DNA from 2 places in the Microbacterium sp. CFBP9034 genome. Region 1 is predicted to be linked to the other one. Evidence: predicted binding sites of a transcription regulator. Region 1 holds the regulator's gene; the other holds the start of a gene.
What was found. The regulator LexA, encoded in region 1, represses DNA repair genes until DNA is damaged. The targets are predictions, from matches to a motif close to TCGAACANNTGTTCGA.
Positions count from the first base shown of each region.

Region 2: a site for LexA is predicted at 6,209-6,224, ahead of SOM19_RS00645 (Rv2578c family radical SAM protein). Genes of this name have one in related genera too.

Region 1 is NZ_JAXCWC010000001.1:1,583,160-1,598,475, reverse strand. Features, by position in the region: gene pheS (phenylalanine--tRNA ligase subunit alpha) at 1-1,014, opposite strand, end outside; gene SOM19_RS07200 (amino acid ABC transporter permease) at 1,067-2,008, opposite strand; gene SOM19_RS07195 (amino acid ABC transporter permease) at 2,005-2,661, opposite strand; gene SOM19_RS07190 (glutamate ABC transporter substrate-binding protein) at 2,734-3,648, opposite strand; gene SOM19_RS07185 (amino acid ABC transporter ATP-binding protein) at 3,765-4,556, opposite strand; gene SOM19_RS07180 (TrmH family RNA methyltransferase) at 4,644-5,444, opposite strand; gene rplT (50S ribosomal protein L20) at 5,547-5,930, opposite strand; gene rpmI (50S ribosomal protein L35) at 5,961-6,155, opposite strand; gene infC (translation initiation factor IF-3) at 6,251-6,892, opposite strand; gene SOM19_RS07160 (DUF1844 domain-containing protein) at 7,150-7,536, shown strand; gene SOM19_RS07155 (pyridoxal phosphate-dependent decarboxylase family protein) at 7,529-8,941, opposite strand; gene SOM19_RS07150 (SseB family protein) at 9,051-9,818, opposite strand; gene priA (bifunctional 1-(5-phosphoribosyl)-5-((5-phosphoribosylamino)methylideneamino)imidazole-4-carboxamide isomerase/phosphoribosylanthranilate isomerase PriA) at 9,802-10,548, opposite strand; gene hisH (imidazole glycerol phosphate synthase subunit HisH) at 10,604-11,254, opposite strand; gene hisB (imidazoleglycerol-phosphate dehydratase HisB) at 11,251-11,859, opposite strand; gene SOM19_RS07130 (histidinol-phosphate transaminase) at 11,856-12,893, opposite strand; gene SOM19_RS07125 (LysM peptidoglycan-binding domain-containing protein) at 12,966-13,352, opposite strand; gene lexA (transcriptional repressor LexA) at 13,622-14,302, shown strand; gene SOM19_RS07115 (hypothetical protein) at 14,361-15,316, shown strand, end outside.
Region 2 is NZ_JAXCWC010000001.1:147,147-162,462, reverse strand. Features, by position in the region: gene SOM19_RS00665 (DEAD/DEAH box helicase) at 1-1,411, shown strand, start outside; gene SOM19_RS00660 (glycosyl hydrolase family 18 protein) at 1,624-3,393, shown strand; gene SOM19_RS00655 (TetR/AcrR family transcriptional regulator) at 3,446-4,108, opposite strand; gene SOM19_RS00650 (alpha/beta fold hydrolase) at 4,189-5,100, shown strand; gene SOM19_RS00645 (Rv2578c family radical SAM protein) at 5,112-6,200, opposite strand; gene SOM19_RS00640 (M15 family metallopeptidase) at 6,319-7,629, shown strand; gene SOM19_RS00635 (acyl-CoA dehydrogenase family protein) at 7,841-9,004, shown strand; gene SOM19_RS00630 (DUF6999 family protein) at 9,093-9,965, opposite strand; gene SOM19_RS00625 (iron-containing redox enzyme family protein) at 9,967-10,668, opposite strand; gene SOM19_RS00620 (3-oxoacyl-[acyl-carrier-protein] synthase III C-terminal domain-containing protein) at 10,665-11,807, opposite strand; gene SOM19_RS00615 (GNAT family N-acetyltransferase) at 12,256-12,741, opposite strand; gene SOM19_RS00610 (ECF transporter S component) at 13,376-13,948, opposite strand; gene SOM19_RS00605 (siderophore-interacting protein) at 13,945-14,820, opposite strand; gene SOM19_RS00600 (energy-coupling factor transporter transmembrane component T) at 14,858-15,316, opposite strand, start outside.

The sequences.
Region 1 (15,316 bases):
GAAGCGCACATCGCCCTCGGCCATGTCGCGCATGTCCTGCACGTCGCTTCGGAACATGAGCGTCCGCTCGATGCCCATGCCGAAGGCGAATCCCGAGTACTCCTCGGGGTCTATCCCCGCGGCGCGGAGGACGTTCGCGTGGATCATGCCGCAGCCGCCCCACTCGATCCAGCGCGCGCCGCCCTTGAAGGTCGGGTGCCACAGGTCGAGCTCGGCGGAGGGCTCGGTGAAGGGGAAGTAATTGGCGCGGAAGCGCGTCTTGGCCTCCGGCCCGAACAGCACCTTGGCTGCGTGGTCGAGCGTGCCCTTGAGGTGCGCCATCGTGATGCCCTTGTCGACCACGAGCCCCTCGAACTGCGTGAACACGGGAAGGTGCGTCGCGTCGTACTCGTCGGTGCGGTACACGCGGCCCGGGCACAGCACGTAGGTGGGGAGCGCACGCTCGAGCATCGAGCGCACCTGCACGGGGCTGGTGTGCGTGCGCATGACAAGGTGGCGCTCGACCGGGTCGACGAAGAACGTGTCCTGCATCTGGCGCGCCGGGTGGTCCACGTCGAAGTTCAGCGCGTCGAAGTTGTACCACTCGTGCTCGAGCTCGGGACCTTCCGCGATCTCCCAGCCCATGCCGACGAAGATGTCGGCGATCTGCTCCTGGAGGAGGGAGATCGGATGCCGCGCCCCGGTCCGCGCACGCTGCGCCAGCGCCGTGATGTCGACGCGCTCCGCCTCGAGGCGGGCGGCGGTCTCGGCTTCGGCGAGCTCCTGCTCACGGGCCGCGAAGGCCTGGTTCACGCGCCCGCGGGCCTGGCCCACGAGCTTGCCGAACTCCGCCTTGCGCTCGGGGGCGACATCGCGCAGACGCGCGTTCAGCTGGGCGAGAGGCGAGCCCTCGGCACTGTGGGCGGAGCGGGCGGCCTTGAGGGCGGCCGTGTCGCTCGCGGCGGCGACGGCGTCGAGCGCGGCCTGCACGGCGGCTTCCACCGCCTCGGGCGTGATCTCAGGAACGTCGGACACGAGAATCGAGTCTACCGAGAGCGGATGCCCCGGCCCGCCGCACCTCTCGCGATCAGATCTGCTGCGCGCTCTGGTTCTGGCCGCCCTCGACGGCGCCCGCGCGGCTCTTGAGCGTTCCCTGCGTCACGATGAGCTCGGTGTCCGTGATCTCCTGCGTCGGCTGGTTCGCACCGGCGACGCGGGTGGTCTTGGCCGAGCTGCGGAGCCGCTTCTCCACCGTGTTGGCGATGAACGACAGGATGAGGCACAGGCTGATGTAGATCGCGCCGATGACGATGGTCGCGGGCACGATCGGCGAATCGAGGGCGGACTGCGACCCGATGTACCGGGCATAGAACAGCAGCTCGGGGTAGGTGATGATGAACCCGAGAGCGGTGTCCTTCAGCGTGACGACCAGCTGCGCGATGATCACCGGCATCATCGCCCGGATCGCCTGGGGCAGCAGCACCAGCTGCATCACGCCGTACTTCCGCAGCCCGATCGCGTACCCGGCCTCTTTCTGGCCGCGGGGCAGCGACTCGACGCCGGCGCGGATCACTTCAGCGAGCACGGACCCGTTGTACGCCACCAGTGCGATCACGACGGCCCAGTAGGACGGCATGCGGATGCCGATCACCGGGAGGCCGTAGTACAGCAGGAACATGAAGACGAGGACGGGCACGGCGCGGAGGAACTCCACCACGGCGCCGACGGGGATCCTGATCCAGGCGTGGTCCGACATGCGGCCGATGGCGAGGGCGAAGGCCAGGATGAGCGCTCCGACAGCGGCGACACCGAAGGCGGCGAGCGTCCGCAGCGTGGCCAGACCGATCTGGACCCACACGTTCGTGTAGGTGAACGCGGCCCACTTCTCCGCGGTGAACTGGCCCGTGTCGATCAATCGCCATAGGAAGAATCCCGCGATGGCGGCGACCACCAGCACCGTGAGGATGCCCAGGATGCGATTGCGCGCGATCGCGCGGGGACCGGGAACGTCATAGAGGACGGAACTCATCGGGCGACCCTCCACTTGTTCTCGAGCGCTCGCTGGGCCCACGACAGCAGCAGCACGAGTGCGACGAAGACGACCATCACCCACAGGATCACGACCATCTGGTTCGCGCCCCGCTCGCTCAGGTAGTTGCGGGCGGCCCCCAGGTTCACCACACCGAAGCCGGCGGCCACGGTCGTGTTCTTCAGCAGTGCGATGAAGACGCTCATCATGGGCGGGATCACCGACCGGAACGCCTGCGGCATGACCACCAGGGACATCACCTGGCCGAACTTGAGACCGATCGCGCGGGCGGCCTCGGCCTGTCCGACGGGCACCGTGTTGATACCCGACCTGATCGTCTCGGCGACATAGGTCGCGGTGTAGATGCCCAGGGCGCAGACGGCCAGAGTCAGCGAGACCGCGGCGGTCAGGCGCAGGCCGAGCAGGGGTGGCAGGGCGAACGCGAAGGCGAAGAAGACGAGGGTCAACGGCGTGTTGCGGATCGTGTTGACGTACAGCGCCCCCATGGTCCGCGCGATCGGGATCGGCGAGACGCGCATGGCGCCCACGATGATCCCGAGGATGAGCGCGACGAGACCGCCCGCGAAGAACAGGATCAGCGTGCCGACCAGTCCCTCGGTCCAGACGTCCCAGTTGTCGGTGATGACGTTCAGCGGTCTCATCCTCTCGTCTCTGAGGTGAGCGGCGGTGGGGGCGGTGCCTGTCGGCACCGCCCCCACCGGCGATCACATGGCGGTGTCGTCGACTTCGGGCTGCGAGCCCTCGATGCCGGCCGGCGCGAGGTGCTCGTCGAACAGCGCGGTCCAGACGTCGCCGCCGTCGGTGAACAGCGTGTTGATGTGCTCGACGAGCGCGGTGTCGCCCTTGGCGACGCCCACGCCGTAGCGCTCCTCGCTGAACGGCTCGCCCGCGATCTTGAGGGCGTCCGGCTCCTGCGCGACGTACCCGGCGAGGATGGCCTCATCGGTGGTGATCGCATCGACCGAGCCGGCCTTCAGCTGCTCCACGCACTGCGAGTACGTGTCGTACTCCACCGTGTCACCCGGGTTGTACTCGTCGCGGATGCGCTGCAGCGGCGTCGAACCGGTCACCGAGCAGACGATCTTGCCTTCGAGGTCGTCAGGCCCGTTGATGTCGGTGTTGTCGGCCGCGACCATGAGGCCCTGACCGGTGAGGAAGTACGGTCCCGCGAAGTCGATGAGCTCCTTGCGCGTGTCCGTGATGGAGTACGTCCCGACGTAGTAGTCGATGTTGCCGTTGACGAGCTCCTGCTCGCGGTTCGCCGACGGGATGGTGACGTACTCGATCTGCTCCTCGTCGTAGCCGAGGGATGCGGCGATCCACCGGGCGATGTCGACGTCGAAGCCGGTCCGCTCGCCGGTCGCGGCGTCCTCGTAGCCGAGTCCGGGCTGGTCGTTCTTGACGCCGACGACCACGCCGTCGCGCGCCGTGATCGCGTCGAAGGTGGGGCTGCCTTCCAGCGAGACGTCGGTCGAGACCTCCCAGAGCGCCTCGCTCTGTCCGGTGTCGCCGCCGTCAGTCGGGTCGGTGGCTCCGGGGGTGCCGCTGTTGCACCCCGTGAGTGCGAGCAGGGCGACGGCCGAGATGCCGATGCCCGTCATGATCCTTGACTTGCGCATGGTTTCCTCCTGGTTGCTGTGTCTGTGCTGGTTCCGTATGTCCGACGTTCGGGTCGTGCGGAGTAGTCGTGCGGTGGTGCTTCATTCCCTCCCGGGGTTGCGAGGGTCGGTCAGGGTCAATGGGTGAGGAGCTTCGAGAGGAAGTCCTTCGCACGATCGCTCTTCGGGTTCGTGAAGAACTCCTCCGGTGTCGCCTCCTCGACGATCTGCCCGTCGGACATGAACACGACGCGGTCGGCCGCCTTGCGAGCGAAGCCCATCTCGTGGGTGACCACGATCATCGTCATGCCGTCCTGGGCGAGGCCGACCATGACGTCGAGCACCTCGTTGATCATCTCGGGGTCCAGCGCGCTGGTCGGCTCGTCGAACAGCATCAGCTTGGGCTGCATCGCGAGCGCCCGTGCGATGGCGACGCGCTGCTGCTGTCCGCCCGAGAGCTGTGCCGGGAGCTTGCCGGCCTGCTGGCCGACGCCGACGCGATCGAGGAGCTGTCTGCCCAGCTTCTCCGCATCGGCCTTCTTCATGCCCTTGACCTTGAGTGGGCCGAGGGTGACGTTGTCGAGGATCGTCAGGTGCGCGAAGAGGTTGAACGACTGGAAGACCATGCCGACGTCCGCGCGCAGCGCCGCCAGCTCCTTCCCCTCCTTGGGGAGCTCCTTGCCGTCGATCGTGATCGTGCCGCTCGTGATCGTCTCGAGCCGGTTGATCGTGCGGCACAGCGTCGACTTGCCCGATCCCGAAGGTCCGATCACGACGACCACCTCGCCGCGGTTGACCGTCATGTTGATGTCCTTCAGCGCCTGGAACTCGCCGTAGTGCTTCTGGACATCGGTGATCTCGACCAGGGATTCGCCGCGTCGAACACTGATGTTCGACGTCTTCGGCGCACTGTCATCGGGCGTCGTCATAGCGCCACCCTAGAGCGGTCGCGCGCCCCACGGCCAGTGGACGCGGCGGTCTTTACCGTGTTGTAACAGCACCGGAACGGACGCCGCTCACGCCGAGGCACGCTGGGCGAACGCGGTTTCGTACAGGCAGACGCTGGCCGCCGTCGCGAGGTTGAGCGACTCCGCAGCACCGTAGATCGGCAGCCGGAGCGACATGTCGGCGAGCGCGAGCGCCTCGTCGTCGAGGCCCCGCGCCTCATTGCCGAAGAGCCAGGCGGTGGGCTCCGCGAGGAGGTCGCGCGAGGCGAGGAAGTCGCCGCCCCCGACATCGGCCGCGATCACCCGGATGCCGGCAGCCCGGGCCTTCTCGACCGCGGTCGACAGGTCGACGCCGACGGCGACCGGCAGGTGGAAGAGCGATCCGGTGGTGGCTCGCACGACCTTCGGGTTGTACGGGTCGACGGTGCGGCCCGTGAGCACGACGGCGTCGGCGCCGGCGGCATCCGCTGCCCGGATGATCGTGCCGAGATTGCCCGGGTCTCGCACCTCCTCGCAGATCGCGACGAGCCGTGGCGAGGCGGCGAAGATGTCGCGCATCGACGTCGGCGACTGCCGGGCGACCGCGACGATGCCCTGCGGGGTCACGGTGTCGGCCATGGCGTCGAGCACGGCCTCGGTGGTGAAGACCACCTCGATGCCGGCGTCGCGCGCGGCGTCCCGCACATCGGCGTGACGCTCCATCGCGGTCGGAGTCGCAAAGACCTCGACGAGCGTGTCGGGGCGGTAATTGAGCGCCTCCCGGGCCGCCTGCGGGCCTTCGAGCAGGAACAGTCCGGTCTCCTGCCGGGCGCTGCGCTTCGTCAGCTTCGCGACGGCGCGAACACGCGGAGAGCGAGGGTTCTCGAGCACAGGCTCAGTCTAGGGTCGCGCGTGCGGATCCTCCGCGCGGCGGGTGCGCGAAAAGGGCGCCCTCCTGAAGGAGGACGCCCTCTCGTGAACCGGATGCCGGTGTCAGGCGCTCTTGGGAGCGTTGACGTTCTCGGGGAGTGCCTTCTTGGCGGTCTCGACGAGCGAGGCGAACGTCGCCGCGTCGTTCACCGCGAGGTCGGCGAGCATGCGACGGTCGACCTGGACGCCCGCGAGGCCGAGGCCCTGGATGAAGCGGTTGTACGTGATGCCGTTCTGGCGGCTCGCAGCGTTGATGCGCTGGATCCACAGACGGCGGAAGTCGCCCTTGCGCTTGCGACGGTCGCGGTACGCGTAGACGAGCGAGTGGGTGACCTGCTCCTTCGCCTTGCGGTACAGGCGCGAACGCTGTCCGCGGTAACCGGACGCGCGCTCGAGGATGACGCGACGCTTCTTGTGGGCGTTTACCGCCCGCTTGACTCTAGCCATTTCGTTTGGTTCCTATTCGTGCGTCGGTGCTCAGAGACCGAGGAGCTTCTTGGCCTGCTTGGCATCACCCGGGGCCAGGACCTGCTCCTGGTTGAGGCGACGGGTGCGACGGCTCGACTTGCCCTCGAGGTTGTGGCGCATACCGGCCTGCTGCTTCATCAGCTTGCCGCTGCCGGTGACCTTGAAGCGCTTCTTGGCACCCGAGTGGGTCTTCTGCTTCGGCATCTCTTCTTCCTTCGTTTCACTTCCCGCCGGAGCGGGAGTCGGTGTCCCCGCCGGAGCGGGAGTCGGTGTCCCGCGGTGCGGGAGTCTGTGGGGGCCTATTCGGCGGTGGCCGGCTCGGAATCCGCTGCGGCCTCGTCGGCCTCATCGGATGCGGAGCCGCCGCGGGCGGAGCGAGCCGCCTCCTTGTTGGCGGCGCGCGCGGCGTTCTGCTCGGTCTTCACCTCGGACTTGTTCTTGTGCGGGGCGACCACCATGACCATGTTGCGACCGTCGATGGTGGGGTTCGACTCGACCGTCCCGAACTCGGCGACGTCCTCGGCGAACTTGCGCAGCAGACGCACACCCTGCTCGGGGCGGGACTGCTCGCGGCCGCGGAACAGGATCATGGCCTTGACCTTGTCGCCCGACTGCAGGAAGCCCTCGGCGCGCTTGAGCTTGGTTATGTAGTCGTGGGCCTCGATCTTCAGACGGAACCGGACCTCTTTGAGGACGGTGTTCGCCTGATTGCGACGCGCTTCCTTGGCCTTCTGCGCAGCCTCGTACTTGAACTTCCCGTAGTCCATGATCTTTACCACGGGGGGCTTCGAGTTCGGGGCCACCTCGACGAGATCGAGGTCGGCCTCCTGGGCCAGGCGCAGTGCCACCTCGATGCGGACGACGCCGACCTGTTCACCCGCGGGTCCTACGAGGCGGACCTCGGGGACGCGGATGCGGTCGTTGGTGCGGGGATCGCTGATGCGGAGCTCCTTCGTGCGGTGGAGGCCACCACGACACGGGTGTGTCGTGGGCGAAGATTCTCACTCCACCCGCACGGCGCTCGAACGCCGGCTTTCCGCACCCGGTCCGCTCGCGAGCGGCTACCCCGGCCGCAGAACGGTCGGGGCGGAGTGCTTGACCCGGTAGCCTGGAACGGCAAGCGCGGGTGGGATGTGATCCTCTTTCGGTTCGGTGCAGAACACACCGAAGCCCGCAACAGTCTAACAGAGAGAAACGCGTGACGACGATTCCGGCATCCGATGACCACCGCCACTCCCGCTGGGAGGAGCAGGAGCGCGCCGCGTCCGCCGCGACGCGCGACATCGCCGATGTTCCCGCCGTCGAGGTGATCACCACGGCCGCCGTCCACCTCATGAGCGCCGCCGCCGTCAAGGTGGGCCTCGCCGACGATCCGGCCACCCAGACCGACCTCGACGAGGCGCGGAAGCTCATCAACGCCCTCGCCGGACTCATCACGGCCGGCGCCCCCGAGATCAGCGACATGCACGCCCGCTCGCTGCGTGACGGACTGCGCTCGCTTCAGCTCGCGTTCCGCGAGGCCTCTGTCATCCCCGACCCGATCGGCAAGGGGCCGGGCGAGAAGTGGACGGGCCCGGTCAACTGACCGACGGCGCTGGAGCCGCGATGCCGACGGCGGCCGCGCCGCGCGCCACCGCATCGACAGTGCGGCGGACGGCCGCGGCATCCGTCTGGTGATTGCTGACCGCGAACCGCACGACGGTGCGGCCCCGCCATGTCGATGAGGACGCCCATACCGTCCCCTCATCGCGCAGCCACTCCCCCAGTACCGCCGTGGCGGCGTCATCGGCCGACGCCAGGCACACCTGCGTGAACACGACGTCGTTGATCACCTCGAGCCCGGGGATCCCGCGGAATCCGTCGGCGAGGCCGGTCGCGGCCTCCGCGAGACCGTCGACCAGTGCGACGACGCCCCCGCGTCCGAGCGAGCGCAGCGCCGCCCACACCGGCACCCCGCGGGCCCGGCGCGACAGCTCCGGCACGCGGTCGTAGGGGTCGGAGATGCTCGCGACGGCGGGCAGGTAGGCGGCATGGGCGCCCAGGGAGGCCGCCATCGCCGCTTCGTCGCGCACGATCGAGACTCCGCAGTCGTAGGGGACGTTCAGGGTCTTGTGGGCGTCGGTCGCCCAGGAGTCCGCATCGGCGAGTCCGCGCGTCAGGTGCCGCAGCCTCGGACTGGCCGCCGCCCAGAGCCCGAAGGCGCCGTCGATGTGGACCCACGCGCCCGCGGCGCGTGCCACGGCGATCGCGGCCGGGAAGTCGTCGAAGGCGCCCGAGTGCACGTCCCCGGCCTGGAGCGCGACGACGGTCGGGGCGTCGCCCGCCGCGAGGGCGCGCTCCAGCCCGGCGACGTCGATGCGACCTTCGCGGTCCGCGCCGACGGTCGTCGGGGCGCCGAGGCCGGCGACGCGCCCGGCCAGCACCACCGAGGTGTGCACGGCGTCTCCCGCGAGGAAGCGGACGCGCGGTGCCTGTGAGATGTCCGACACGGGGTCGTAGCCCCGCGCACGCAGCACGGCATCGCGGCCCACCACCAGGCACGACAGGTTTGCGCTCGTCGCGCCCGTGGCGAACCCCACACCGCTCCCCGCCGGCAGCCCGAGCAGTTCGAGCAGCCACGCTGCCGCCACCTCCTCCACCGCGGCCGTGGCCGGGGTGGGCTGCCGGGAGCCCGTGTTCTGATCCCAGGTCGACACGAGCCAGTCCGCCGCCAGGGCCGCCGGATAGGTGCCGCCGATGACGAACCCGTAGAAGCGCGGCGACCCCATGGCCATCAGCCCGGGAGCGGATGCCTCGGCCAGCTCGTCGACCACCGCAGCCGCGTCGGCGCCTTCGTCCGGCAGCTCGCGCAGGAGCCGTCCCAGGATCCCGTCGACGTCTAGATCCGGGCGGATCGGCCGCTCCGCCACCGTGTCCACCCAGCTCAGTGCGTGACGGTGGGCGGCGTCGAGCGCCCGGTGGTACTGCTCTGTCATGCCGTCGTCGTCCATGGCAACCTCCCCGGAGCCGATCCTCCGCCGTCGTGGCGACCGTCGCAAGACCGCGAGCCGACGCCGTCGGCGGAGAGGAGGACCGGTGGGGCCTGGCAGATACCTGCCGTCAGGCGCGGACGAGCTTGACCGTCAGCGAGTCCACGAGCACCGCGATCCGGTGATCGGCCGCCCAGCGGGTCGCGAGCCGGGAGAGCACCGCGTCGAGCTCTTCCTTTTCGAGCCCGTGGATGAGCTCGAGGCGCACGATCAGCTCCGGACCGCGAAGCCGGGCGTCGGGATCCCCCGGTTCGACCGAGAGGTCGATCACCGCGAGTTCACCGCCGATGCTCTGCTGCAGCCCCGCGAACACCTCGGGCGAGGTGAAGCTCGGCTCCCACGGCTCTCCCTGCCCGATCGCCCACACCGCGGGGCGCCGGATCACGAACTCCGTGGGAGAGCCGGGGTCGATGACGATGAGGTCCGTGTCGTCGGCGGATGCCGCGACCGCCGTCCGCGGGCCGTCGGCGGGCACCGGGCGGGCCGAGGCATCCCACCGCCCCATCGCCTCGACCGACGTGAACACCGGCAGGACCCGACGACCGTCGGGCGCGGCCACCGTGACGATGGAGAGCTCCTGCGTCTTGTCGACCGCGAGTCCGTGCGGGCCCACGCCCTCATCGCCTTTCTCGGCGATCAGCGGGATGAGCAGCCGGGCGGAGCGATAGGCGTCCACCACGGCGGCCTGATCACCCTCACCCGCGCGGAATGCGGTCAGCGCGGCGAGCAGCGCCGGGTCGGCCGTCCCGTCGTCGCCCGAGTGGGGGTTTGCGTGAAAGCCCCGGCCCTCCCACGGGACGCCCGCGGAGTCGGCGTGCGGGTCAGTGTCCGGCGACATCCAGGGCCTCGGCGAGCGTGAAGGCTCCCGCATACAGCGCCTTGCCGACGATGACCCCTTCGACGCCGAGTGGCACGAGATCGCGGAGGGCGATGATGTCGTCGAGGCTCGAGACGCCGCCCGAGGCGACGACCGGCTTCGGGGTGCGCGCGGTCATCTCGCGGAGAAGCTCGACGTTCGGACCCTGGAGGGTGCCGTCCTTCGTGACGTCGGTGACGACGTAGCGGCTGCATCCGGCGTTCTCGAGGCGATCGAGCACCGTCCACAGGTCGCCGCCCTCGCGGGTCCAGCCGCGCGCGGCGAGCGTGGTGCCGCGCACATCGAGCCCGACGGCGATGACGTCGCCGTAGCGGCCGATCACGTCCGCCGCCCACTCCGGGTTCTCGAGCGCGGCGGTGCCGAGGTTGATGCGCGCGGCACCGCTCTCCAACGCCGCCTCGAGGGTGCGGTCGTCGCGGATGCCGCCGGAGAGCTCGACCTGCACGCCCTTGACCTGCCTGATGACCTTGCGGAGGATCCCGGCGTTGCTGCCGCGACCGAACGCGGCGTCGAGGTCGACGAGGTGGATCCACTGCGCGCCCTGGCGGGCGAAGTCGAGCGCTGCGTCGACGGGGTCGCCGTAGCTGGTCTCGGTGCCCGCCTCACCCTGTGTCAGGCGCACGGCCTTGCCGTCGGCGACGTCGACGGCAGGCAGCAGGATCAGCTCGGGCGTAGAGGCGAAATCGTTCATGGCTCCTCGTGCAGGAAGGTCTCGGGAGGGAAGAGTTCCCGCAGACGGCACGAGTTCAGAGGGTAGCCCTGCCGAGCCCGTCGATCCAATTCGACAGGAGGCGGATGCCGGCATCCCCCGATTTCTCGGGGTGGAACTGCGTCGCCGACAGCGGGCCGTTCTCGACGGCGGCCAGGAACGGGCGGCCGTAGTCGCACCAGGTGAGGGTGGGCTCGGGGAACGGCGGCTGCACGTCGAGCAGCCACTTCTGCGCGCCGAACGAGTGGACGAAGTAGAAGCGCTCGTCCTCGATGCCCGCGAACAGCCGCGAGCCCTCGCCGGGCTCGACCGTGTTCCAGCCCATGTGGGGCAGCACTGGTGCATCGAGCTCGGTCACGACGCCCGGCCACTCGCCGAGGCCTTCGGTGTCGACGCCGCGCTCGACGCCGCGCTCGAAGAGCACCTGCATCCCCACGCAGATGCCGAGCACCGGCCGCCCGCCGGCCAGGCGGCGCCCGATGAGCTCGTCGCCGCGACTGGCGCGCAGCGCCTCCATCACGGCGCGGTAGGCCCCGACGCCGGGGACCACGAGTCCGTCGGCCTCGAGCACCAGCGCGCGGTCGGAGGTGAGGCGTGCGTCGGCCCCGGCGGCGTCGAGCGCCTTCACCGCCGAGTGGACGTTGCCCGATCCGTAGTCGAGGACCGCGACGACGGGTCTCGAGCTCACAGAGCGCCCTTCGTGCTGGGGATGCCGTCGACCAGCGGGTCGAGTGCCTTGGCCTGACGGAACGCCCGCGCGAACGCCTTGTATTCGGCCTCGGCGATGTGGTGCGGATCGCGGCCGGAGATGACGCGGACGTGCACGGTCAGCGCGGCATTGAAGGTGATGGCCTCGAAGGTGTGGCGCACGAGGGAACCCGTGAAGTGACCGCCGATGAGGTGGTGCTCGAACCCGGCCGGCTCGCCGGTGTGCACGAGGTAGGGCCGGCCGCTGATGTCGACGACCGCCTGCGCGAGGGCTTCGTCGAGGGGCACGAGCGCGTCGCCGTAGCGCGAGATGCCCGACTTGTCGCCGAGCGCCTCGCGGATGGCCTGCCCGAGGACGATGGAGATGTCCTCGACGGTGTGGTGGGCGTCGATGTCGGTGTCGCCCGACGCGCGCACGGTCAGGTCGGTGAGCGAGTGCTTCGCGAATGCCGTCAGGAGGTGGTCGAAGAACGGCACCGTGGTGTCGATGCGGCTTCGGCCGCTGCCGTCGAGGTCGAGCTCGAGTTCGACGGTGGACTCGCTCGTCGAGCGTCGAAGGGACGCGGTGCGCGCTGCGGAGCTCATGAATCCGATTCTATCGAGGCCAGTGCGTCGAGGAACGAGGTGGTCTCCTCCTCGGTGCCCGCGGTGACGCGGAGGTGCTGCGGGATGCCGACGTCGCGGATGAGCACGCCTCGGTCGTAGAGGCCCTGCCAGGTGGCGGCGGGATCGGCGACGCCGCCGAAGAGGACGAAGTTGGTCCACGTGTCGTGCGGTGTGTAGCCCAGCGCCTCGGTGGTCGCGGTGATCCGGTCGCGCTGGGCGACGATCTCGTCGACCATCCGCAGCATCGTGGGCGCGTGCCGCAGGGCCGCGGTGGCGGCGGCCTGGGTGAGGCTGCTCAGGTGATAGGGCAGGCGCACCAGGCGAAGAGCGTCGATCACGGCGGGGTCGGCCGCGAGGTAGCCGACGCGCGCGCCGGCGAACGCGAACGCCTTGCTCATGGTGCGCGACACCACCAGCCGCTCGCGGCCGGGCAGCAGCGTCAGGGCCGACCGCTCGTCGCGCGGCGCGAACTCGTGATAGGCCTCATCGACCACCACCACGCCCTCGGTCGCCTCGTACACGGCCTCGATCACGTCGAGGGTGAGCGGCGTTCCGGTGGGGTTGTTGGGAGAGCACAGGAAGACCACATCGGGCGCGGCATCCGCGATCTGGGACGCCGCGTCCTCCGCGTCGATCGTGTAGTCCGGCGCCCGGGTGCCGGAGATCCACGAGGCGCCGGTGGCGCGGGCCAGCAGCGGGTACATCGAGTACGTCGGACCGAAGCCGAACGCCGTCCGTCCGGGGCCCGCGAAGGCCTGCAGGACGTGCTGCAGCACCTCGTTCGAGCCGTTCGCGGCCCAGATCTGCTCGCGCACCAGGCCATGCCCGAGGTACTCCGCGAATCCTTCGCGGAGGGCGGTGAACTCGCGATCGGGGTAGCGATTGACGTCCCGCAGAGCGAGGGCGATCGAGTCCATGATGTCGTCGGCCACGTTCTCCGGCACCGGATGCGTGTTCTCGTTGACGTTCAATGCGACAGGCAACGAGGCCTGTGGTGCGCCGTAAGGCGTCATCCCACGGAGGTCGTCACGCAGGGGAAGGTCTTCGAGGCGGGGACTCACCCCTCCCATGCTAGAGGCGCGGGATCAGTGATCCGGCGAGTATTGCGCCGGAATCGAGAGGCTCTGGCCTGCCTGGACGGTCACCGAGTCGAGCGCGTTGAGCCGCACGATCGCGTCGACGACGTCGCGCGGGTCGTCGTGGGGTGCCACCGACTCGGCGATGGACCACAGCGATTCGCCGGAGGACACGGTGATCGTCGTGAAGGAGTCGGCGGGAGCGCCGGCGTCGCGTGAGGCCAGCGCACTCCCGCCGCTGATGACGGCGATGCCGACGGCGATCACTGCGGGCAGCGCCGCGAGGGAGGCGAGAACGCGTCGACCCCGCACGGTCATGCGCAGGCGGGTGGAGGGGGCGCGGCGGGTGAAGGCGCTGCTCGTGAGAGCCGGCGTGGTGAGGCCGATCGCGGTCATGGTCTGCTCCTCCTGTGGGGAGAGATTCGCACCCGCCACTCGGCCGGGAGTGGGGGATGCGAACCTCTGTACCGAAGCTATCTTCGATGCTTTATGATGTCAAGGGCCGGGTCTGGTGCCGATCCCTCGAACGCGACACGCGGTCGCGATGCCCCGTTCGAGGATCGAATCCGGATACGGTTTCGATACGAGAACCCCACCACGGGCCTCCGACATTCGAAGACCGCTGCACCCCTCGACGCACGAGGGCGGCGAGACAGGAGCCGGACATGAGCGACGCGACCGGGCGCGAGAGGCCGCAGACGCGGCGACGCAAGAGCCTGAGCGACAAGCAGCTGGCGATCCTCGAGGTCATCCAGCGGTCGATCGCGCGTCACGGCTATCCGCCGAGCATGCGCGAGATCGGCGACGCCGTCGGGCTCAAGTCGCTCTCGAGCGTCACGCACCAGCTCAATCAGCTCGAGCTGAGCGGCTACCTCCGGCGCGACGCCGGCAAGACCCGCGCGATGGAGGTCCTGATCGACCTGCCGGGCACGGCGACCGAGAACCCCGCCGACTCCGGCCCCTCCGTCGGCGACGCCGCCCTCGTCCCGCTCGTCGGTCGCATCGCAGCAGGGGTGCCGATCACCGCGGAGCAGCAGGTCGAGGAGATCTTCCCGCTCCCCCGGCAGCTCGTCGGCAAGGGCGACCTGTTCATGCTCAAGGTCTCCGGCGAATCGATGATCGACGCCGCGATCTGCGACGGCGACTGGGTCGTGGTCCGCTCGCAGCCGACTGCCGACAACGGCGACATCGTGGCGGCGATGCTCGACGGCGAGGCGACGGTCAAGACGTTCCGCCAGCGCGACGGCCACACCTGGCTGCTCCCCCGCAACTCGGCGTTCGAGCCGATCCTGGGCGACGAAGCGGTCGTGCTGGGCAAGATCGTGGCGGTTCTGCGCGCCGTCTGATCACCCGTCGCGGGTGATCCTTCCCCCAACGGCGCCGGTGTCGGCCAGAATGAGCGCCATGAGCGACATCGACACGGCGGGCGCACTGGCACTGGAAGACCGGATCCGCGCACTCGAGGCCGAGAACGCGCGACTGGCGGAAGCGACGCCGCCCCCGAAGTCTCGTCCCAGCGGCGGGCGATGGCGGGCGCCGGTCTCCGCGCTGTGCATCGTCATCGCCGCGATCCTCGTGCCGGTGTCGATCGTCGGCGCATGGGCGCGTGTGCAGCTGGTTGAGGAGGACGCCTTCGTGGCGACCCTCGCGCCGCTGGTCGACGACCCCGCTGTGCAGGCGCTCGTCGTCGACGAGACCATGGACGCGGTCAACGCGCAGGTCGACTTCCACGAGCTCACGAAGTCCGTGTTCACTGGCCTGGCCGACATCGACGGCATGCCGTCCCGTGCGGCGAAGGCGCTCGAGATGCTGCAGGCGCCCGCCGCCGACGGCCTCGAGAACCTGGTGCACGAGGCGGTCACGCGTGTCGTCGTCTCGGACGCCTTCTCCGACGTCTGGGCGACCGCCACCCGCGCCGCGCACCGCGCTCTCACCACGGCGGCCACCTCCGACGGCGGCGGACTCGTCGTCCGCACCGACGACGGCGTCGGCATCCAGCTGGGAGCCATCGTCGAGACGGTGAAGCAGCGCCTGACCGACAACGGCGTGAACGCGGCGCAGCTCATCCCTGCCGTGGATCGTGTCGTGATCATCGGAAAGGGCGACAACCTCGCGATGATCCGCACCGGCTACGCCCTCGCGACGACGCTCGGCTGGTGGCTGCCCGTCATCACCCTCGCGCTCTTCGGGCTCGGCATCGCCATCGCGCGCCGGCGCAGCACCGCGGTGCTCGGCACCGGGCTCGGCCTGGCGATCGGGGCCGGCGCCCTCGCCGCCACCCTCTCGATCGGGAACACGGCCGTGCAGATCGCCGCAGGTGAGCTGGGCCTCTCGCCGTCGGCCCTCGATGTCATCTACGG
Region 2 (15,316 bases), 1.4 Mb from region 1:
GGACCGCCCGGCGCGTTCGTACGATGACCGCCCGGCCCGCTCGTACTCCGACCGCCCGGCGCGTTCCTCCGACGACCGTCCTCGTCGCGACGACCGCCCCCGCGGCACCAGCGCATCGGGTCGTGCGGACTGGAATGCCCCTGCTCGCACCGCGGCGCACGAGGCCCATGTCGATGTCGTGCACGAGCGCCTGCAGGCCGAGGCCGTCCAGGCCGGCGAGGTCGCGGACGTGAAGTTCGGCGACCTGGGGCTGGGCGAGCGGATCGTCCGCACGCTCGCGGAGCTCGGCGCCCCCACGCCGTTCCCCATCCAGGCCGCCACGATCCCCGCGATCCGCGCCGGCAAGGACGTGCTGGCACGCGGCCGCACCGGCTCGGGGAAGACGATCGCCTTCGGCGCTCCGCTCGTCGAGAATGTGCTGCGCGCCCAGTCGGGCAAGCGCCGCGAGTTCGCGCGTGCACCCCAGGCGCTGATCCTGGCCCCGACCCGCGAGCTCGCGCTGCAGATCGATCGCACCATCCAGCCGATCGCCCGCAGCGTGGGCCTGTTCACCACCCAGATCTACGGCGGCGTCCCCCAGGGCCGCCAGGTGGGCGCTCTCCGGAAGGGCGTCGACATCATCATCGGCACCCCTGGCCGCATCGAGGACCTGGTGAAGCAGGGCAAGCTCGACCTGTCGGACGTGCGGGTCGCCGTCCTCGACGAGGCCGACCACATGTGCGAGCTCGGATTCCTCGAGCCGGTGCAGCGAATCCTCCGTCTCACCGCGGATAACAGCCAGAAGCTGCTCTTCTCGGCGACGCTCGACCGCGAGGTCGCCGCTCTCGTCGATGAGTTCCTCGTCGAGCCGGCCGTCTACGAGGTCGCCGGCGAAGATCAGGACTCGGGCACGATCGACCACCGCATCCTGGTGATCGAGCACCGCGACAAGGCAGAGATCCTCGACTCGCTCGTGAGCCGCGAGGGCAAGACGCTCGTCTTCGCCCGCACCCGCGCGTACGCCGAGATGCTCGCAGAGCAGTTCGACGATGCGGGCATCAGCGCGCTCGCCCTCCACGGCGACCTCAACCAGGCCAAGCGCACGCGCAACCTCGAGAAGCTGACGTCGGGCCGGGTGCAGGTGCTCGTGGCGACGGATGTCGCGGCACGGGGCATCCATGTCGACGACATCGATCTGGTCGTGCAGGCCGACGCGCCCGACGAGTACAAGACGTACCTTCACCGGTCCGGCCGCACGGGCCGTGCCGGTCGCTCGGGCACCGTCGTCACGCTGATCACTCGTCAGCGCCGCCGCCGCATGACCGAGATGCTGGAGCGCGCCGAGATCGACGCTCCGTTCGACGAGGTGCGCCCCGGCGACGACCTGATCGAGGAGCTCACCGGGCGTCAGCTCGCGAACGTCGACGCCTGACCTGTCTCCGCGTAGGCCGCCTGGATCACATCGATTCCGGCGGCCTTCGTCGATGCCGCGGGCTTTCTTCGTCAATCGACCCTTCCGTTCGACGGCGACCGCGTGCCAGACTTGGCGATGAGCCTATTTGTTAGGACGGTTACCTAATCCGCCTGGCGCGTCGGCTCGGTCCGGATTCCCCCGCCGGACCCCGCGCAATCGAAGGAGCTCGTGTGACCCCCCGCATTCCCGCTCTCGCCGTCGCCGGTGCGCTGCTCATCGGCCTGGTCGGTGCGTCTCCCGCCGTAGCGGCCGACGATGAGCCCACCCCGACGACCACGGTGAACGGCTACCGCAATGTCGGCTACTACGGCCAGTGGCGCGCGACCGGAGAGGCTCAGGCGACGCTCGAGCGCCTGTTCGTCGATACCGCCGCCGCTGAGAACCTCACCCACCTGAACTACTCGTTCGGCAATATCGCCGGCGACCAGGCCGCTCTCGACGCGGGCCGCTCCGCCGGCGTGAAGGGACTCGACGGCGTCGCTCCCCACACGTGCTTCATCTCCGACACCCCCGCGCCCGGACCCGGCCAGACCGACACTGCCGGAGACGCCGACAGCGACTTCGTGCACGCGTTCACCGCGGCGGACTCGGTGCTGGGCATCGGCGACACCAAGAAGCAGAAGCTCGCCGGCAACTTCAACCAGCTGCGCCAGCTGAAGCGGCTCTACCCCGACCTGAAGGTCAATGTGTCGCTCGGCGGCTGGTCGTGGTCGAAGTCGTTCTCCAAAGCCGTCGCGACGCCCGAGCTGCGCTCGACGCTCGTGGAGTCGTGCATCGACCTGTACATCCGCGGCGACCTCCCCGTCATCGGAGGACGGGGCGGCCCCGGCGCGGCCGCGGGCATCTTCGACGGCTTCGACCTCGACTGGGAGTGGCCCGGCGCGCCGGACTGGGCCCAGGAGATCGGCAACAGCGTCGACCCCGTGAACGACAAGGCGAACTTCCTCGCATTCGTCAAGGAGTTCCGGGCGCAGCTCGACGCCGTCGAGGCCGAGACCGGCGACGACTACGAGCTCTCGGCCTTCCTGCCGGCAGGTCCGACCCAGATCGCGGCAGGGGGATGGAACTCGCCCGAGCTCTTCGAATACCTCGACTACGCGAACCTGCAGGGTTACGACCTCTGGGGATCGTGGACCGCCGAGACCGGCCACCAAGGCAACGTCTACGGCGATCCCGCACACAACTGGGGGCTGGGCCTCGACACGGTCGTGAACTCCTACGTCTCGGCGGGCGTCGACCCGGCGCAGCTCAACCTGGGGCTCGCCGCGTACGGGCAGGGCTGGCGCGATGCCGAGCCGCAGCCGTGGACTCTCTCGGGCGGTGGACTCACCCAGATCACGTGGGATCAGCTCAAGGAGCGCGACCTCGAGATCCACCACGAGTACACCGCGGACGGCGACTTCAATGCGACCTGGGGCTACGACCCGGCGACGCGCGAGTTCTGGTCGTTCGACGACGAGCTGGCGGTCGCCGAGAAGACCGCGTGGGCGATCGGCAAGGGCCTCGGCGGCGTCGACTTCTGGGAGGTCGGCAACGACGTCGCGGGCGACCTGTCGACGGCATCCGCCGAGGTGCTCCGCGCCGCCGCGCCGGGCCCGGTGGCCGGTGCACCCGCCCTGCTGTGCGCGCAGACTCCGGATGCCGCCGCCACCCCGTGGAACGCGCAGACGACGTACCGCGGCGGCGAGCTGGTCTTCCTCGACGGACGCGTGTTCGAGGCCCAGTGGTACGCGAAGGGCGACGTGCCCGGCGCCTCGACCCGCGGACCGTGGAGCACGCTCACGGCGTGCGGCCTCGATCCGGACACCGTCCAGGCCTGGTTCGCCGACCGGATCTATCTCAAGGGCGACCAGGTGGTGCACGAGGGCGTGACCTACACCGCCCAGTGGTGGACTCGCGACCAGCAGCCCGGCGCCAAGAACGGTCCCTGGACGCGCTGACCAGCGGCCGACACGACGAGCGCGTCCCCACCCGGGGGCGCGCTCGTCCGCGTCAGGAGGCCGTGGGCACGCGGCCGATCTCCGCGACGCGCGCCGGATCGGCGCCGAGGCCCGACAGGCGCGAGCGCAGCGCCGTGGCGGCGCGGTCGTACGGCGCGGCGCTCCCGTACATCAGGGAGCGGGTGTTGGCGGCTTCGAGGAACGACACGATCTCGAACGTGAGCTGGCGCGCGTCGTCGAGGCCCGGCAGCTCACCGGCGGTCATGGCGTGCTCGATCGACAGCGACAGGTAGTCCTCCCAGTCCGACGACGCGCTGATGACCGCGTCACGGACCGGACCCGGCTTCGCGTCGTACTCGACCGAGGCGGCGGCGAAGAAGCACCCCCCGCGGAAGACCCGCTCATCGGAGTACTCGAGCCACGATGAGATGAGGGCGCTGACGCGGGACAGCCCCCGCTCGGAGCGAACCCGCGCGGGGGCGATGACGCGCTCGACGAACACCTCGCGCGCGGCCGTGACGGTGGCGAGCTGCAGCTGCTCCTTCGAACCGAAGAGAGTTGCGACCCCGCTCTTGCTGTGGCCCGCGGCATCCGCCAATCGACCGATCGTGAGGCCGTCCAAGCCATCGACCGACGCGATGTCGATCGCGTGGGCGAGGATCGCGCGCCGGGACTCATCGCCCCGCGCGCGCCGTCCGTCCAGCTGCTCTTGCATCACCGGATAAGGTTACCGTACGATCGTTCGTATTCATACGCACGATCGTACGTATTTCTCGCCGGAAGTCAGGAGCCGCCATGGATCTCGCACTCTCGACCGCAGGAGTCGCGGTGCGCGCCGCGGGCGCCGTCTCGCCGCGCTGGGGTGCCGCCGTGGCTCTGCCGCTCTTCGGCCATGTCTCCCGGCCGCGGCCCGTCGGCGCGGGCGAGCAGGCCACGATGTGGCAGGCGCGTCGCTCCACGCTCCGCATCCCCGGAATCCAGCGCAGCGGCCCGGGCGTGGTCGCCTACGAGTGGGGTCACGGCACCGACGTCGTCGTGCTCGCCCACGGGTGGACCGGCCGAGCGAGCCAGTTCGCTGCGCTCGTGCGCGAGCTGACCGCCGAGGGCCTCCGAGTCGTCGCGTTCGACGCGCCGGCGCACGGTGACTCCTCGGGCCGCCGCACGTATCTCGTCGACTGGATCGATGCGCTCACCGAGCTGCAGCAGCGGCACGGGCGGTTCCACGCGGTCGTCGGCCACTCCTTCGGCGGGCTGGCGGCGCTGGTCGCGGGCGCCGATGGCGTCCAGGCGGACCACGTGATCACGGTGGCGGCTCCCGCCGATGCCGACCTCCTCCTGTCGCAGTTCCAGGGCATGCTCGGCTACGGCGACCCCACGTCCGCGGCGCTGCGAGAGCGGTTCGCGCGGCGCTACTTCCCCGGCGAGGCCGATCCGTTCGGCCGGCTGTCGCCGGTGAGGCGTCCGCTGCCCGCCGGCGTCGCCCTGCTCGCTGTGCATGACGAGGCCGATCGGATGGTTCCCTACGGCGAGCTATCCCGCATCCGGGCTGCCAATGGCGGGGCACGCGCCGTGACGACCCGCGGCTTCGGTCACAACCGCATCCTCGAGTCCGATCCCTTCCTCGACGCGGTCCTGGAGTTCATCGCGCCGCCGGCCATCCGTGAGGTGCCGCGCGTGGCCACCGCCGAGGCCGCGGACGCCGCCTGATCGCGTGCGCGTCAGAACAGCGACGGCTGGGCGGCCGATGCCGCTGCGGCCCGACCTCGCGACGTCGTGACCACGCCGGCGGCGCGCGCTTCGGCGCGGGCGGCCAGGCCCGACACCGGCGTGCCGCGGGGGTGGTCGTCTTCGGCTCGCCCGTCCAACCCGTGTACGCGAAGGAGCGGACGAACGCGCTTCGCGAGCCACGCCCGGTAGGCCTTCGGTGCGTTGGTGGAGGCCCCCGGGTACAGGCCGAGATAGGACGAGACCAGCTCGGGATGCTCTTGCTCGAGCCATTGCATGAACCACTGCTTCGCGCCGGGGCGCAGATGCAGCGCGCCGTAGACCACGCGCGTCGCGCCGGCCGCCTTGATGCGCACCAGCGCGTCGTCGATCGCGGCGATCGAGTCTGTGAGGTGGGGGAGGATCGGCATCAGGAACACGGTGACAGGGAAGCCGGCATCGGTCGCGGCGCGGACCGTGTCGAGTCGGGCCGTCGTGGTGGGCGTGCCGGGCTCGATGAGATGCTGCAGGGCGTCGTCGAAGACCGCGATCGACATGGCGATCGATACGCGCACCGATCTCGCGGCATCGGTCAGCAGCGGGAGGTCCCGTCGTAGGAGCGTGCCCTTGGTGAGGATCGAGAACGGCGTGCCCGACTCGGTCAGCGCACCGACGACGCCGGGCATGAGCTTGTACCGGCCCTCTGCGCGCTGATAGGGATCGGTGTTCGTGCCGAGCATGACCGGCTGGTGCGACCACGTGCCGCGGCGCAGCTCCTTCTCGAGCACCTCGGCGACGTTGATCTTGACGATGACCTGGGTGTCGAAGTCGCGGCCGGCATCGAGTTCGAGATACTCGTGCGTGCCACGGGCGAAGCAGTACACGCACGCATGGCTGCAGCCGCGGTAGGGGTTCACCGTCCAGTCGAACGGCATGGCGGATGCCCCGGGCACATGGTTGAGGGCGGTCCTGCAGAGCACCTCGTGAAAGGTGACCCCCGCGAAGTCGGGGGTCGTCACGGATCGCACGAGGCCGTTGAGGTGCTCGAGGCCCGGCAGGGCCGCGGCATCCGCCACTCCCAGTTCCTGACCCTGCCAACGCATAGGACTATGGGAACAGATGTTCGATAACCTGTCAAGCGGACGCTCGAGAGCATCGAACACGGACGTGATCCGCGTCCCGTCATTTCCGCACGCCCGGCGCACGGGCGACAATGGGGGTGTGACGGCGCCCGATTCGCCTGAAACCCCGACGACTCGTCGCGCCGCCAGAGCGATGCGCGAGGGGGCCGACGGTCGCGCGCCGGAGGTGCAGCCGGGTGCGACGGCTCCGGCCGAGCCTCCGTTTCTCCTTCCCGAGGACGTCCCCGCGCTCGCGCTCCCCCCCGAGGTCCACGTCGCCCGGCCGGCGTCGCTCCCGAGCGGGTTCGCCGCCACTCCTGCCGCCCCTCCGGCCCGGCCGTCGACGGCGCCGCAGCAGCGGGTGCGAGGCAGTCGCCGCGCTCGCCGGCCCGACCGTCGGCACAGCGCCCGCCGGGCGGCGCGCGCGCAGGCGATCGAGGCCGGCGGGAACGAGGGCCCTCCCGCCCGCCACGTGCGGCCACGGCGTCTGACCCGGGTCGGCGTCGCCGTGGTGCTCGCGCTCGGCGGTGCGCTTCTGCTCGGCTCGACGGCCGCGGTGACCGCACTCGTCACCGGCGCCACGGGCGTCGAGGACCCGAGCGCGGATGCGGTGGCGCGCATGGCGGTCGCACCCCCGACGGCGACCGCGCTGCCGGTGCCGAAGGTGGCGCAGACGCCGGTGTCGGCCGACATCTGCGCCGACCCGGAGTTCATGACCGCCGTCGAGAAGCATCAGGACGAGAGCGCCGTCGTCGCCGCGGGGGGCGGTGAGGCGTTCCGCGCCGCCGTGGTCGGCGGTGATGCGCCGTGCGTCGACCTCGACGACCCGACGAGGATCTGGGCCGTCATCAACAAGGCGCGACCCTACGACCCGATCGACTACCGGCCGTCGGGCCTGATGATGCCCGACGGGGTGCGCAGTCTCGAAGGCGGCTCGCTGCGCGCGGATGCGGCATCCGCTCTCACGTCGCTCGTCACCGCGGCGCGCGAAGCCGGTGTCGGCGAGCTCGCGCTCGAGAGCGGCTTCCGCTCGTATGAGACCCAGCAGGGCTCGTACGGCAGGCAGGTCGACTCGAAGGGCGCTCAGCAGGCCGACCTGGTGAGCGCGCGGCCCGGTTTCAGCGAGCATCAGTCGGGACTGACCGGCGACGTCGTGGCGTGCTCCGGCGGCTGCAGCACGCTCGACGACCTCGCGGCGACGAGCCAGGGGGCGTGGGTCGCGGAGCACGCGTGGGAGCACGGCTGGATCGTCCGGTACGTCGAGGGCGCCACCGGCGTGACCGGATATCTCCCCGAGCCGTGGCATCTGCGCTTCATCGGTCCGGAGCTCGCCCGCGCGTATCACGACGGCGGCTGGCGCACCCTCGAGGAGTTCTTCGGGCTCGCCCCGGCTCCCGCGTACCTCGGCTGACGCCTCGCGCGGGGTCGCCGGCGGCCCCGCGCAGGCAGATTGAGGCATCCCACAAAGCACGGGACCCGGTTCCAGGTTCCTTAGGACCGGATCTCACATACCGCCCGGTATGGAAGTGTTGCACCCGCTATGATCGACAGGGGCCGCCCGGCGGGGTCGACAGCGACCGGCCGCCTGGCGAGACGCTCGAAGACGAGAGGAAGGCGCACACATGGAGCGCGACATCTACGACGAGGACCACGAGGCGTTCCGCGACGTCGTCAAGGAGTTCATCAAGCGCTACGCGACGATCGAGAAGATCGCGCAGTGGGATGCCGACGGAGAGATCGACCGGGCGACCATGCTCGCCGCCGGCGAGTCGGGGCTCATCGGCCTGTCGGTCCCCGAGGAGTTCGGCGGCGCCGGGATGCTCCAGGACTTCCGCTTCCGCACGATCGTCAACGAAGAGGTCATCGCCGCGGGCGCGGGCTCCCTCGCCGGTGCCTTCGGCATCCAGGACGACCTCGCCGTGCCCTACATCGTGCACATGGGCACGCAGGAGCAGAAGGAGAAGTGGCTCCCACGCATGGCGACCGGTGAGATCCTCGGCGCTCTCGCGATGACCGAGCCCGGTGCCGGCAGCGACCTGCGAGGCATCAAGACGACGGCCAAGAAGGTCGACGGCGGCTACCTGGTCAACGGCGCGAAGACCTTCATCTCGAGCGGCAAGACCGCCGACATCGTCGTGACGTTCGTCAAGACCGGCGAGGGCAACCGCCCGGACGCCTTCAGCCTCGTCATCGTCGAGAACGGCATGGAGGGCTTCGACCACGGCAAGAAGCTGCACAAGATGGGCTCGCACGGCCACGACACCGCCGAGCTGTCGTTCAGCGACGTGTTCGTGCCCGAGGAGAACCTCATCAGCGGCAAGGAGGGCCAGGGCTTCATCCAGCTCATGATGAACCTCCCGCTGGAGCGCCTGTCGATCGGCATCGCCGCCGGAGCCGCCGCGCAGGCCGGACTCGCGTGGACGCTGGAGTACACCAAGAGCCGCGAGGCCTTCGGCGAGCGGATCATCGACTTCCAGAACACCCGCTTCAAGCTGGCGGATGTCGCCACCACGGTCGACGTCATGTGGGCGTACCTCGACCGCGCGCTGCTGGCCTACAAGGACGGCAAGCTGTCGGCCGAGGAGGCCGCCAAGGTGAAGCTGTGGACCACCGAGCGCGAGTGGGAGATCCTCGACACGTGCGTGCAGCTGCACGGCGGCTACGGGTACATCACCGAGTACCCCATCGCGAAGGCGCTCCTCGACGCCCGGGTGCACCGCATCTACGGCGGCACGAACGAGATCATGCGCGAGATCGTCGGCCGTCAGATCGCCGGCAAGCGCTAGGACGACCTGTGACGGATGCCGCGTCCCAGACCCCTCGCGGGGCTCGGGGCGCGGCATCCGTCGTCTCCTCCGGCGGCAGCCGGCACCGTCAGTCGAAGGCGGCGGGGGTCTGGCGCGGATAGGCGCCGCCGGCGAGCTTCACCAGGCGGGCATGCGCGTACTCGCACACCAGCGCGTGACGGTAGACCATCCGCGGCACGTCCACGTTCGAGTCCATCCAGAGGCTCACGCCGCCGAGCTTCCAGTGGCGGAAGGTCTCGTCGTCGCAGACCAGCGCGAGGATCTCGAGGAACGAGTCGTCGAAGCGGATCGAGTGCACGGCGCGGCGATACTCCTCGACCGTGAGCGCCATCGAGAACGGGATGTTCATGAAGCACAGCGCGGTCTGGATGTCGAGGCGGATGAACCGCCGCCGGCCGCGCTCCGCGTCGAGGCGCGGGATGTCGAGCTGGGCGAAGTCGAGGGTCTCGGGCCGGGTCAGCGGCACCTTGTCGAGCGCGATGAGCACGTCGTACACGTTGACGTCGTGCTCGACGACGGCGGAGTCCCCGAGTCCCGCCAGCGTCTCGGGCCGCAGGGTCACCGGGGCCATGTCCACGGGAGTGTTGCGGATGATGAAGTTGACGAGATTCGTCTCGACGACGAAGTGCCGGATGAGCAGCTCGACGGCGTCAGGTGAGACGAACCGCCGGAGGAACCACACGCACAGGAAGTCCATCGTGGCCAGTGGCATCCATCGGAACGGCAGGACCCGCTTGACGATCGAGATCAGCGCGACGAGCACGCGCGAGAAGACCCGCGCGATCGGGTAGAGCCAGCGCCGCGACAGGCGTCGCTGGTCGTCGATGATCTGTCGCACCAGCGCGCGATCGAGCGGGACGGACGGGTCGGCGTAGACCGCCTCCCACATGCTCGGGTCGGAGCGGACGAACTCCGGCAGCGAGGGCCGTGGCGCCGCCATGTCAGCGGTCCAGTTCCTCGAGCTGAAGGGCGTACAGCCGGGCGACGACCTGGGCGCAGCGGACGATGTCGTCGGCGGCTGCGTCGTCGATCATCCCCGAGGTGAGGATCGCGTCGAGGTCGCCCGTGTGCGCACTGTCGGCCTGCTGGTGGTACTGCATGAAGTGCACCTGATTGTCGGCGAGCCCGAGCACCTCCTGGAAGCGGGCGGCCCAGCCGGCGGCGCGCCTGGCGCCCAGACCTTCGATGATGAACATGGCGCCGAGCAGCCCCACCGGATTCGGCTGCCCGGCGTAGTGGAACATGTAGCCGGACAAGGCCTCGGAGCCGACGTTCTTCCGGCCGCTGCGCAGCTCGGCGAGCGAGCCGCCGATCGCCACATAGTCGCGCTCGATCATGAGGTAGTCGCGATGCTCCTCCTCGGCGTGGCGGATCGCCGCCGCGCGCAGCTCGAAGTGCTCGATGTCGAAGCTGGATGCGGCCCGCGAGATCCACGGGGAGCCGTCGACGACCTGCTGGCGGAGGTTGAACAGCAGGCGCTTGTAGTCCTCCAGGGTCACCGTGCCGTCGGCCAGCCGGTTCAGGAGGGGCACACGCGACAGGTGCTCTTCGAGCTCGGTCCAGACTTCGGCCAGGCGGTCGGAGACGGTGGCCGCTGCTGCGGGCACGGCATCGGCGGGAACGGTCGTCGAGGTTGTCGTCATGTCACTGCTCCTGAGAAATCGGATGGGGCGACCACGGTGAGGTGGGCGAAGGCGAACGAGAATCGTCCGGACTCGGGCACGGCGAGCAGCACGGTCTCGCCCGGGGCGAAGCGGCCGGCGCTCCACGCCTCTTCGAGGGCGATGAAGATGCTCGCCGACCCGGTGTTGCCGCGCGTCTCGAGATTGGAGAACCAGCGGTCGGTGTCGAGCGTCGGGATGCGGCGTCGCAGTGCGTCGAACGCGACGTCGCGGAACATGTTGGTGCTGTAGTGGCAGACCACGTGGTCGAGGTGATGGACGTCGACCAGGCCGATGTCGACGAGCTCCTCGAACTGGCGGATGCCGGCGTCGGCGAGGTCGTCGAGCATGCTCACGTCCTGCCGCAGCACGAACATCCCGCGGCGTTCGGCCTCGTCGATTCCCACGTCCTGCCACGTGCTGCCGAGCGACGGCTCGGCACCGGCCATGCCGGCGCGCATGCACACGTCGTGCTCGTGGGCGAGGGAGACCTGGCGCACCCAGTCCACGCGCAGCGAGGGCTTCGTCGGATGCGGCTGGAACTCCACGACGACGGCGCCCGCGCCATCGGACAGCATCCAGCGGAGGAAGTGCGAGTCCATGCCGGCCCGGATGCCGTCGAAGCGACGCTGGCGCAGGCTCCGGCTCGGCAGCTCCGACCCGACGACCGCCGCCACCGGATGGTCGCCGAGGCGGATCTTGCTGACCGCGGCATCGAGCGCGGCCAGGCTCGACGCGCAGACGCCCGACGCGGACAGCAGCTGCATCGGGCCGCCGCCCAGACGGCCGTGCACCATCGACGCGAAGCCCGGCACGAGCACATCGCCCATGGTCGTCGCGCAGGCCAGCATGCGCAGATCGTCGGCGGGTATCCCTCGGTCGTCGAGGGCGGCCTGGAGCGCCTTGACGGCGAGCTCCTCGTTGAGCTCGGTCGGCTCGCCGTGCTCGTCGAGCGCGTGGTGGCGGCGGCGGATGCCGTTGGACTCGAGGATGCGGCGCCGGATGCGTTCCGTGACCGGGTCGTCGCCGCCGAGTCGGGCCGCGATCCCGTCGTTGTCGACCGGATCGCCCGGGAGGTAGCGGCCGAACCCCGTGAGATACGCCGTCGCCGTCGTGGCCATGGTGATGACACTAGGCCACGGGCAGGACGGTCGCCCGGGGTGCTGTGGACGGGTCGCCGGGTGGCGCGTGCCGGGCGCCGGGTGCCGGGTGCCGTGCGCCGGGTGGGCTGACAGTGCGCGGGCCGGGCTCGGGTGCGTCGGCCGGGCTCGGGTGCGTCGGCCGGGCTCGGGTGCGTCGGCCGGGCTCAGGGGATCTGCCGTGCTCAGGATGGATTCGGCCGATTCGGTCCTGATGCGGGCGGAATTCCTGACTTCGGTCGATCGCCGCGGCGGCCGATCTTCGGACCACGCCGGATCGCCGACGGTTCTCCGCTTCCTCGCTTCGGTTGCCACCGCCCCGGCTCAGGGGATCTGCCGTGCTCAGGATCGAATCCACCCATCCGGGCCTGATGCGGGCGGATCTCCTGACCCGGGAAGCCCGGCCGGTGCAGGTGATCGCTCGGACTCTCTAGCCGCCTTCGACGGCGACATCCGCCCAGAGAAGTCGACCGCTGGTCCGGAAGCCGTTGCGTTCGTACAGGCGCGCGGAGGCCGGCGAGGCATGCACGGTGACGTGCTCGGCGCCGCGGTCGCGGGCCGTCGCGAGCACCGCGCGAACCAGCCGGCCGCCGATCCCGGCGCCTCGCAGCTCGGGAAGCACGTAACAGGACTGCAGGTCGCCCGACCACCGATCGAGGCTGCGCGTCGTCGCAACGCGCGGGGTCAGCGCCAGCCACGCCATTCCGACGATGGTGCCGTCGGCGTCGAGGGCGATGTGCGGCAGATGGGTGGCGGCATGGGCGCGCGCCCACTCCGCGGCCGCCTTCACGTACGCCGCCTCATCGACCGGGGGATCGTCGCCGGTCTCCCGGGTCCAGAGCCATCGCAGCTGGACGGTGTGCTCCAGCTCCGCGTCGCGAGCCAACCGGACCTCGACGACGGGGGATGACGACACGGCCCAACGATTCCAGAAGGAGCCGGGAGTTGCGAGGGTCGCGTGCCACTGGTGAAAGAACCTTTGGTTGGTATCCCGACCGGAGCCGACACGTCTGCACGCGAGAACCGGCGCGCGGTCGGGTCGCCGAGCTCAGGGGATCTGCCCTGTTCAGGACGGATTGAGCCGTTTCGGTCCTGACTGGGGCAGATCTCCTGACCCGGGCAGGAGCCGCGCCGGGACCCCGGGCAGAACCGGCGCACGGTCGGGTCGCCGAGCTCAGGGGATCTGCCCTGTTCAGGACGGATTGAGCCGTTTCGGTCCTGACTGCGGCAGATCTCCTGACCCGGGCAGGAGCCGCGCCGGGACCCTGGGCCGAAACGGCGCCCTGACCCGGGCAGGAGCCGCGCCGGGACCCTGGGCCGAGACGGCGCCCTGACCCGGGCAGGAGCCGCGCCGGGACCCCGGGCCGAACGGCGCCCTGACCCCGGCAGAAACCGCGCCGGGGACCCGGGCAGGAGCCGCGCCGGGACGCCGGGCAGAACCGGCGGCCTGACCCCGGCGGAAGCCGTGCCGCGACCCCGGGCCGAAACGGCGCCCTCACCCCGGCAGGAGCCGCGCCGGAACGCGCGGACACCAACCCCCCAGCCCGGGCTCAGTGCTGGCCGGCGGGCCCGTCGCCGCGGCCGAGGCCACGAGTCGCCAGACCACGACGCCGCGCGAGCTTGGCGACGCCTGCGCGCTTCAGCCGGTCGGCGATCAGGATGCCGAGGCCCACGCCCGCGACGCAGCTCGCGATCGTGAGCGCGAAGAACGCCACGACGGCCCAGAGCGGCATGGTGGCGAGGTCGAACGACGCCGCGGCGGCGAACGGATACACGATGCCGACGAACAGGGCGCCGGCGTAGAACTGCCAGGTCTTCCAGTACCGGTACAGGCCGAGCATGAACGGGATCTCGGCGAACACCGCCCACCAGATCGCGGCGCCGAGCCACGGGAACACCACGAGGCCCGACAGCACTCCGACGAGGATGCCGGCCAGCGGTCGCTCGAGCAGTCGCAGTGCGACCGTGGCCGGCAGCAGCCACAGCCCGGCCACCGCGACCGAGGCGAACGGCACCGTCACGAAGAGCACGGACGACACCCAGCCCGCGGCCCAGAGCAGGATCCCGCCGGCGACGCCGATCGCGGCGCACGTCAGCAGGAACGAGGTGGTGACGCGGCTCACGCGTGGGCCTCTGCGTTCGCGGCCTGCGCCTTGGGCGTCGGGGACGCCGCGCCGACCCGCCAGTACCCGCAGAAGCTCACAAGATCCTTCGGCACTCCGCGGTCGGTCACCAGGTGCCGGCGCGCCTCGGTGGGCAGCGCCTGCTCGCCGACGATGTAGGCGTGGAACGGGGCATCCGGAAGCGAAGCCTCGCGCAGTGCCTGCAGGGCGGGCGTTCCGGGCTTGACGTCGTGGTCGCGCACGATCCACCGAACCGTCACGCCCGCGGGGTGCTCGAACTCGAGGGCGTCCTCGGCGGACGGGACCTCGACGATCGCGAGTCCCGACGCGTGGGAGGGGAGCGACGCGCACACCCTGGCGATCGCGGGCAGACCGGTCTCGTCGGCCACGAGCACGACGCGGTCGGTGCCGCGCTCGGGGTTGAAGGCGAGACCCTCGTCGATGAGCACGACGCTCTCGCCGGGCTCGCACGTCTGCGCCCAGCGCGACGCCGGACCGGCCGTGCCGTCTTCCGGCGAGCCGTGGAGGACGAAGTCGACGTCGAGCTCGGCATCCGCTTCGTCCGTCGCGGGGCGGAAGGCGCGCACCGTGTAGTTGCGCATGACGGGCCGGACGCCGTCGGGGATGCGCAGGTACCGGAGGTAGCCGAACAGCTTGTTGGCCTTGGCGGGGAGGCGCTCGAGCCCCTCGTCGCCGCCGAGCGGAAGGAAGAGCCGGAACCACTGGTCGTAGCCGAGGGGACGGAAGGCGTCGATCTCGGCGCCGCCGAGGGTGACGCGCATCCAATGCGGCGAGAGCCGTTCGCTTCGAAGCACGGTCAGGTGCACCAGGCCCTGGGTCTCGGGCTTCACGAGTCTGCTGGCGAGCGCCATGGGTCCTCCGGGGGTCGAGGGGTGAAGGGGACGCGGCTCATGCGATGCCCCAGGGGAAGAAGATCCAGAACAACGCGGCGGACGCGACCCAGAAGAGCGCGATGAACACCACGTCGCGGGCACGGAACGGCACGAGGTGACGCTCGGTGCGGTCGGGGTGGGCGCCGAATGCCCGCGCGTCCATCGCCAGGGCGACGCGCTCGGCATGGCGGATGGCGCCGGCCATGAGGGGGACGACGTAGCCGAACCACCGCGCGATCGCGGCGAACGGTCCGCGACCGCCGTGCGCGCCGCGCACCCGATGCGCCTGCCGGATCACCTCGAGCTCGTGCCCGAACCTCGGCACGAACCGGAAGGCCGCCAGCGCGGTGTAGCCGATGCGGTACGGCACGCGCAGCTGCTGCACGGTGGCCCGGACCAGGTCGGGGCCCGTCGTCGAGAGCCCGGCGATCAGGGTCAGGGCGACGATCGCCGCGATGCGCAGGCCGGTCGCCAG